2 regions of the Macrococcus sp. GL_134 genome follow, and region 1 is predicted to be linked to the other one. Evidence: a T-box and tRNA genes for the amino acid it is inferred to sense, from the RefSeq annotation. Region 1 holds a T-box; the other holds one or more tRNA genes.

Region 1 (3,267 bases):
AAGAGACTTACTCATCTTACGGCCATCTTCCGCCCGCACAAGTCCATGAATCAGCACTTGATCGAATGGTCGTCGATCAGTGAATTCAAGCCCCTGGAATATCATTCGTGCTACCCAGAAGAAGATAATATCATATCCTGTCACGAGTACATTCGTCGGATAAAATTCTTTGAAGTCTGCTGCTTCAATATCGGGCCAGCCGAGTGTGGAGAACGGCCATAACGCACTTGAGAACCAAGTATCCAGAACATCCTCATCCTGCGTCCAGTTTTCACTGTCTGCCGGTGCAGTTTGACCGACGTAGAGTTCACCGGTTTCATTATGGTACCAGGCGGGTATTTGATGTCCCCACCATAGTTGACGAGAGATACACCAGTCATGGATTCCTTCCATCCAGCGATTGAATGTCCCTTCAAATCGCTGAGGAATAAAGTCTATACGGTCATCAGTCTGCTGGTTGGCTAATGCCTGGTCAGCGAGCGGCGCCATTTTTACGAACCACTGTGTGGAAAGGTAAGGTTCAACAATCGCTCCGCTTCGTTCACTATGACCGACTTGATGCACATGTTTTTCGACTTTGACAAGTTCCCCACTCGCCTTTAAGTCGTCAATCAACTGTTTGCGGCAGTCAAAACGGTCCATCCCAGCGTATTGACCGGCCAGCTGATTCATCGTCCCGTCTTCATTCATGACATTGATTCGTGCCAGGTTATGACGATTACCGATCTCAAAGTCATTCGGATCATGAGCAGGCGTTACTTTCATAGCTCCTGTTCCAAATTCCATCTCAACATAGTCATCTCCTAGGACAGGAATTTCACGGCCGACTACTGGTAACTTCACGGTCTTTCCTATCATATGCTGATATCGCTCATCATTCGGATGAACAACGACAGCTGTATCTCCAAGCATCGTCTCCGGACGAGTCGTAGCAATCTCAATGACACCACTGCCATCAGCGAGCGGATAATTGATATGATAAAAGGCACCCTCGATTTCTTCATGGATGACCTCGATGTCACTTAACGCTGTTCGTGCAGCAGGATCCCAGTTGATAATACGCTCACCACGATAGATCAAACCTTTGTTGTACATGTTTACGAATACTTCACGTACCGCTTCTGACAATCCTTCGTCAAGTGTAAAGCGTTCACGCGAATAATCTAGTCCAAGACCAAGCTTTGCCCATTGTTCACGGATAAAACCTGCGTATTCCTCTTTCCATTCCATCGTATGTTCTAAAAATTTATCGCGCCCAATATCGTGACGGGAAATACCTTCCTCACGCAGCTTAGCTTCTACTTTTGCCTGCGTTGCGATACCGGCATGATCCATGCCTGGTAAGTACAATGTATTGTATCCCTGCATCCGCTTCATTCGCGTGATGATATCCTGAAGTGTTGTATCCCAGGCATGGCCGATATGAAGTTTTCCTGTCACATTCGGCGGTGGAATTACAATAGTAAAAGGTTTTTTATCGGAACCACTTTCCGCTTTAAATAATTCTTGATCTACCCATTCTTTATATCTTCCTTCTTCAACTAGCTTAGGATTATATTTAGTGTCCATCTGTTAACCTCCAGTTAAAATTTAATATAAAAAAACCCGTCCTAATCAATAGGACGGGAATAATCTCGTGGTACCACCTAAATTCAGCCGAAGCTGCACTCAATAAGATTAACGCTCTTACACGCTTCTACTTACTGTCATTTCAGTAGAAGAGACGAGCGGGCTACCTTCAATCAACGTCACTGCACAGTTTCACCAGACCTGTACTCTCTAAAAGTCAGCATTGATTTACTCTTCCCGGTAATGATATGAATTTGATTTAATAGTAGCTGATTTAAAAAGAGTTGTCAATCTGTCGTTTATTGAGAATATATTGGACGAGCGGTGCAATAATCAGCAGAATGAAAAAAATCCTAAATATATGATAGCTTGATATCATCGCGACATTCGCTCGTGTTTCAAGCCCGACGACAATAATTTGAGCCATCCCGCCTGGTGCTGCACTTAAGAACAAATCATTGAAAGGATGCACGGTGAACCGGGTGAAGAGGATTACGATCACTACAGTTGCTCCAACCAGTAATAGATTCTGGATCACTATACCGGCAAATAATCGGATGGACAGCTGGTTGGACAGACTATATATCTGCAAGCCGATTCTAATACCGAACATCACCTGTGCCCCGGCAATCCACACGTACGGTATCGAAAATGTCAGCTCTGTTGATAAATTCCATCCGATGATCGCAAAAACAGGTGCAAGCAGCTCTGGTACCGGAAAATGTATTTTCTTCATTAACAAATAGAGCATTAGAGCTAGAGCAGCGATCATCAATATTTCAGAGAGACTGAGCATGTGAAAGACAGAAGATACGTGCTCTGCAGCGGCTTGCGTCGTTTCAGATGCGTTAAGAGAACTGACCAACGGCACGATAATAATGACAAATAATAAGCGGGAGGTCTGTGACAGTGTCACTATCAGTAAGTTTGCTCTATCGTTTTCTTCAGCCATGATAATCATTTGACTGAGCGCACCTGGTATTGAACTTAACAGTGCGGTCTCAAATGTGCAGTCGACCATTTTTGCAAATAGCAAGGAGAGCAATACAGCCGCTGCCAGCAACAGAATGTTCAATAATATAATATTGACTGCATCATATTTAATATCCATTACGACTTCCTTAGTGAAGGTTGCGCCGATTTGTGCACCAAGTATGAAAAGACCTAGATCTCCGAGTATCTTCGGCCAGATGATCTGTTTCTTAGAAAACTTGCTGAAAAGTACAGCAGCAATCATCGGACCGAACAGCCACGGCAAAATCATTCCAGCTGTCATCAGGAGATACCCTCCAATGACTGCTGAACATATTAACAATAGCTGGCGCATAGAATTCACTTCCTTTAACTATTATTGTACCAAACTTGTTTAAAAAAGAGGCAGGCAGGCTATTGATATTGAAAGAAGCAATGAGGAGGTATCAGATGATAAGATTTGCAGGTGGATCAACCGGCTGTTTGTTCTCAATTATCATTTCAATTGTGTTATCCATAATTCTGACTTTATTATTAAATATGTTATTTTGACAACAAAATTCCGGTTCTTATAGAGAACCGGAATTTTTTAATGATTTAAAAAAACAAAAAACTGTGAATCACTTCACAGTTTTTTATGTTGTTAAGATGCAAGATCAAAGTTAACGATTGAAGCTAAATCAAATGTTACTACAGAAGCTTCTTCTGTTGTAGCATCTTCTTCTG
Region 2 (3,267 bases), 620 kb from region 1:
CAGTTTGACTTATGGAACAATGCCGATCTAGGCGATATCGTCGGCATCGAAGGTGTTATGTTCAAAACAAATACAGGTGAATTATCTGTTAAAGCGACATCATTTAAAATGCTCGCTAAAGCACTGCGTCCGTTACCTGATAAATTCCACGGCCTGCAGGATGTTGAACAGCGCTACCGTCAACGTTACCTCGACTTAATCACAAGTGATGAATCAACACAGACATTTATTACACGCAGCCGTATCATTCAAGAGATGCGCAATTACTTGAATCAAAAAGGTTTCCTTGAAGTAGAAACACCGATGATGCACGCGATTGCAGGTGGTGCTGCAGCGAAACCATTCGTTACACATCATAATGCTCTTGATATGACACTATATATGCGTATTGCCATTGAACTTCATCTAAAACGTCTGATTGTCGGCGGCCTTGAAAAAGTATACGAAATCGGCCGTGTTTTCCGTAACGAAGGAATATCTACGCGTCATAACCCGGAATTCACAATGATTGAATTGTACGAAGCGTATGCTGACTATAATGATATTATGGATTTAACAGAATCTTTGATTGCTCATATCGCTGAGCAGGTTACTGGCTCTACTACCGTCACTTACAACGGTGAAGAAATTAACCTTGCACCGAACTGGCGCAGATGGCATATGGTTGATGCGGTAAAAGAATATACAGGTGTGAACTTCTATGAGGTTTCATCAGATGAAGAAGCGCATCAATTGGCCAAAGAACATGGTATTGATGTGAAACCTAATATGAAATACGGTCATATTCTGAATGAATTTTTCGAACAGAAAGTCGAAGAGCAGCTCGTTCAACCGACATTCATCTATGGTCATCCGGTAGAAATCTCTCCGCTTGCTAAGCAGAATCCAGAAGACAAACGCTTTACAGATCGATTCGAGCTGTTCATTGTTCGTCGCGAACATGCGAATGCCTTCACTGAATTGAATGACCCGATCGACCAGCGTCAGCGTTTTGAAGCACAGATGGTAGAGAAAGAAGAAGGAAACGACGAAGCACACGAGATGGATGATGATTTCATTGAAGCACTGGAATACGGGATGCCGCCTACAGGTGGACTCGGCATCGGTATCGACCGTTTAGTCATGCTGTTAACTGATTCACCATCTATTAGAGACGTGTTATTATTCCCTTATATGAGACAAAAGTAATAAATGAATGTCCGGCTGACAAGGCCGGGCAATTTTTATAGATTTTGTTAAGGAAAACCGTTGACATCAATCTTGCAATCATGTAATATAAAAAAGTCGCTTGTGACATAACAATCGACTGTGAATCAAACAATGATTTCAATTGTTAAGCAAGTGTAAAATTTACTGTTGCAAAAACAAAATGAAATCTTTATACTTAATAAGTATTCGATTTTTGTCTGGTGACGATGGCAAAGAGGTCACACCTGTTCCCATACCGAACACAGAAGTTAAGCTCTTTAGCGCCGATGGTAGTTGGACTGACGTCCCGTGAGAGTAGGACGTTGCCGGGCAGAATCATTATGGAGGATTAGCTCAGCTGGGAGAGCATCTGCCTTACAAGCAGAGGGTCGGCGGTTCGATCCCGTCATCCTCCACCATTTTATTATGCCGGAATAGCTCAACTGGTAGAGCAACTGACTTGTAATCAGTAGGTTGAGGGTTCAAGTCCTTTTTCCGGCACCATTTCTAGCTTGAGCCATTAGCTCAGTTGGTAGAGCATTTGACTTTTAATCAAAGGGTCAGAGGTTCGAATCCTCTATGGCTCATTTATTTTGCGGGTGTGGCGGAACTGGCAGACGCACTAGAATCAGGATCTAGCGCCTTCACGGGCGTGGGGGTTCGACTCCCTTCATCCGCACCATATTAGCGAAAGTAGTTCAGTGGTAGAATACAACCTTGCCAAGGTTGGGGTCGCGGGTTCGAATCCCGTCTTTCGCTCCATTTTAATTATACTGATTCACTAGCCGGGGTGGCGGAACTGGCAGACGCACAGGACTTAAAATCCTGCGGTAAGTGATTACCGTACCGGTTCGATTCCGGTCCTCGGCACCATTCAAATTAATCAGCGCCCGTAGCTCAATTGGATAGAGCGTTTGACTACGGATCAAGAGGTTAGGGGTTCGACTCCTCTCGGGCGCGCCATTATTTTTATCAACGGGAAGTAGCTCAGCTTGGTAGAGCACTTGGTTTGGGACCAAGGGGTCGCAGGTTCGAATCCTGTCTTCCCGACTTACTTCAATAGATGGGGGCTTAGCTCAGCTGGGAGAGCGCCTGCTTTGCACGCAGGAGGTCAGCGGTTCGATCCCGCTAGTCTCCACCATTATTTGATGATACTGAACATTGAAAACTGAATGACAATATGTCAACGTTAATTCCAATAATTTGAGTACTTTAAGTACTTGCTGAAGAGTGATTGGCTCAACCAATCAAAGAGCTTTTATCAAACAAACTATTATGGAGAGTTTGATCCTGGCTCAGGATGAACGCTGGCGGCGTGCCTAATACATGCAAGTCGAGCGGACAGACGGGGTGCTTGCACTCCTTGAAGTCAGCGGCGGACGGGTGAGTAACACGTGGGTAACCTACCTATAAGACTGGGATAACTTCGGGAAACCGGAGCTAATACCGGATAATATGTTTCACCTCATGGTGAAACAGTGAAAGACGGTTTCGGCTGTCACTTATAGATGGACCCGCGGCGCATTAGCTAGTTGGTGAGGTAACGGCTCACCAAGGCGACGATGCGTAGCCGACCTGAGAGGGTGATCGGCCACACTGGGACTGAGACACGGCCCAGACTCCTACGGGAGGCAGCAGTAGGGAATCTTCCGCAATGGACGAAAGTCTGACGGAGCAACGCCGCGTGAGTGAAGAAGGTTTTCGGATCGTAAAACTCTGTTGTAAGGGAAGAACAAGTACGTTAGTAACTGAACGTACCTTGACGGTACCTTACCAGAAAGCCACGGCTAACTACGTGCCAGCAGCCGCGGTAATACGTAGGTGGCAAGCGTTATCCGGAATTATTGGGCGTAAAGCGCGCGTAGGCGGTCTCTTAAGTCTGATGTGAAAGCCCCCGGCTCAACCGGGGAGGGTCATTGGAAACTGGGAGACTTGAGTGCAGAAGAGGAGAGTGGAATTCCATGTGTAGCGGTGAAATGCGCAGAGATATGGAGGAACACCAGTGGCGAAGGCGGCTCTCTGGTCTGTAACTGACGCTGAGGTGCGAAAGCGTGGGGATCAAACAGGATTAGATACCCT

The links. The T-box of region 1 lies ahead of AC3IPL_RS06760 (valine--tRNA ligase). A T-box ahead of a tRNA ligase gene usually reads a tRNA of that ligase, here a tRNA-Val.
Region 2: it encodes a tRNA-Val, which carries the amino acid that the T-box ahead of AC3IPL_RS06760 (valine--tRNA ligase) is inferred to sense. The anticodon was not compared.

What each region holds. Positions count from the first base shown of each region.
Region 1 is NZ_CM174409.1:1,309,249-1,312,515, forward strand. It holds gene AC3IPL_RS06760 (valine--tRNA ligase) at 1-1,569, opposite strand, end outside; T-box leader at 1,616-1,823, opposite strand; gene AC3IPL_RS06765 (AbrB family transcriptional regulator) at 1,844-2,896, opposite strand; gene AC3IPL_RS06770 (hypothetical protein) at 3,185-3,267, opposite strand, start outside.
Region 2 is NZ_CM174409.1:1,925,532-1,928,798, reverse strand. It holds gene lysS (lysine--tRNA ligase) at 1-1,188, shown strand, start outside; rRNA gene rrf (5S ribosomal RNA) at 1,406-1,520, shown strand; tRNA gene AC3IPL_RS10215 (tRNA-Val) at 1,532-1,607, shown strand; tRNA gene AC3IPL_RS10210 (tRNA-Thr) at 1,617-1,692, shown strand; tRNA gene AC3IPL_RS10205 (tRNA-Lys) at 1,703-1,775, shown strand; tRNA gene AC3IPL_RS10200 (tRNA-Leu) at 1,784-1,870, shown strand; tRNA gene AC3IPL_RS10195 (tRNA-Gly) at 1,876-1,950, shown strand; tRNA gene AC3IPL_RS10190 (tRNA-Leu) at 1,973-2,061, shown strand; tRNA gene AC3IPL_RS10185 (tRNA-Arg) at 2,075-2,151, shown strand; tRNA gene AC3IPL_RS10180 (tRNA-Pro) at 2,165-2,238, shown strand; tRNA gene AC3IPL_RS10175 (tRNA-Ala) at 2,254-2,329, shown strand; rRNA gene AC3IPL_RS10170 (16S ribosomal RNA) at 2,461-3,267, shown strand, end outside.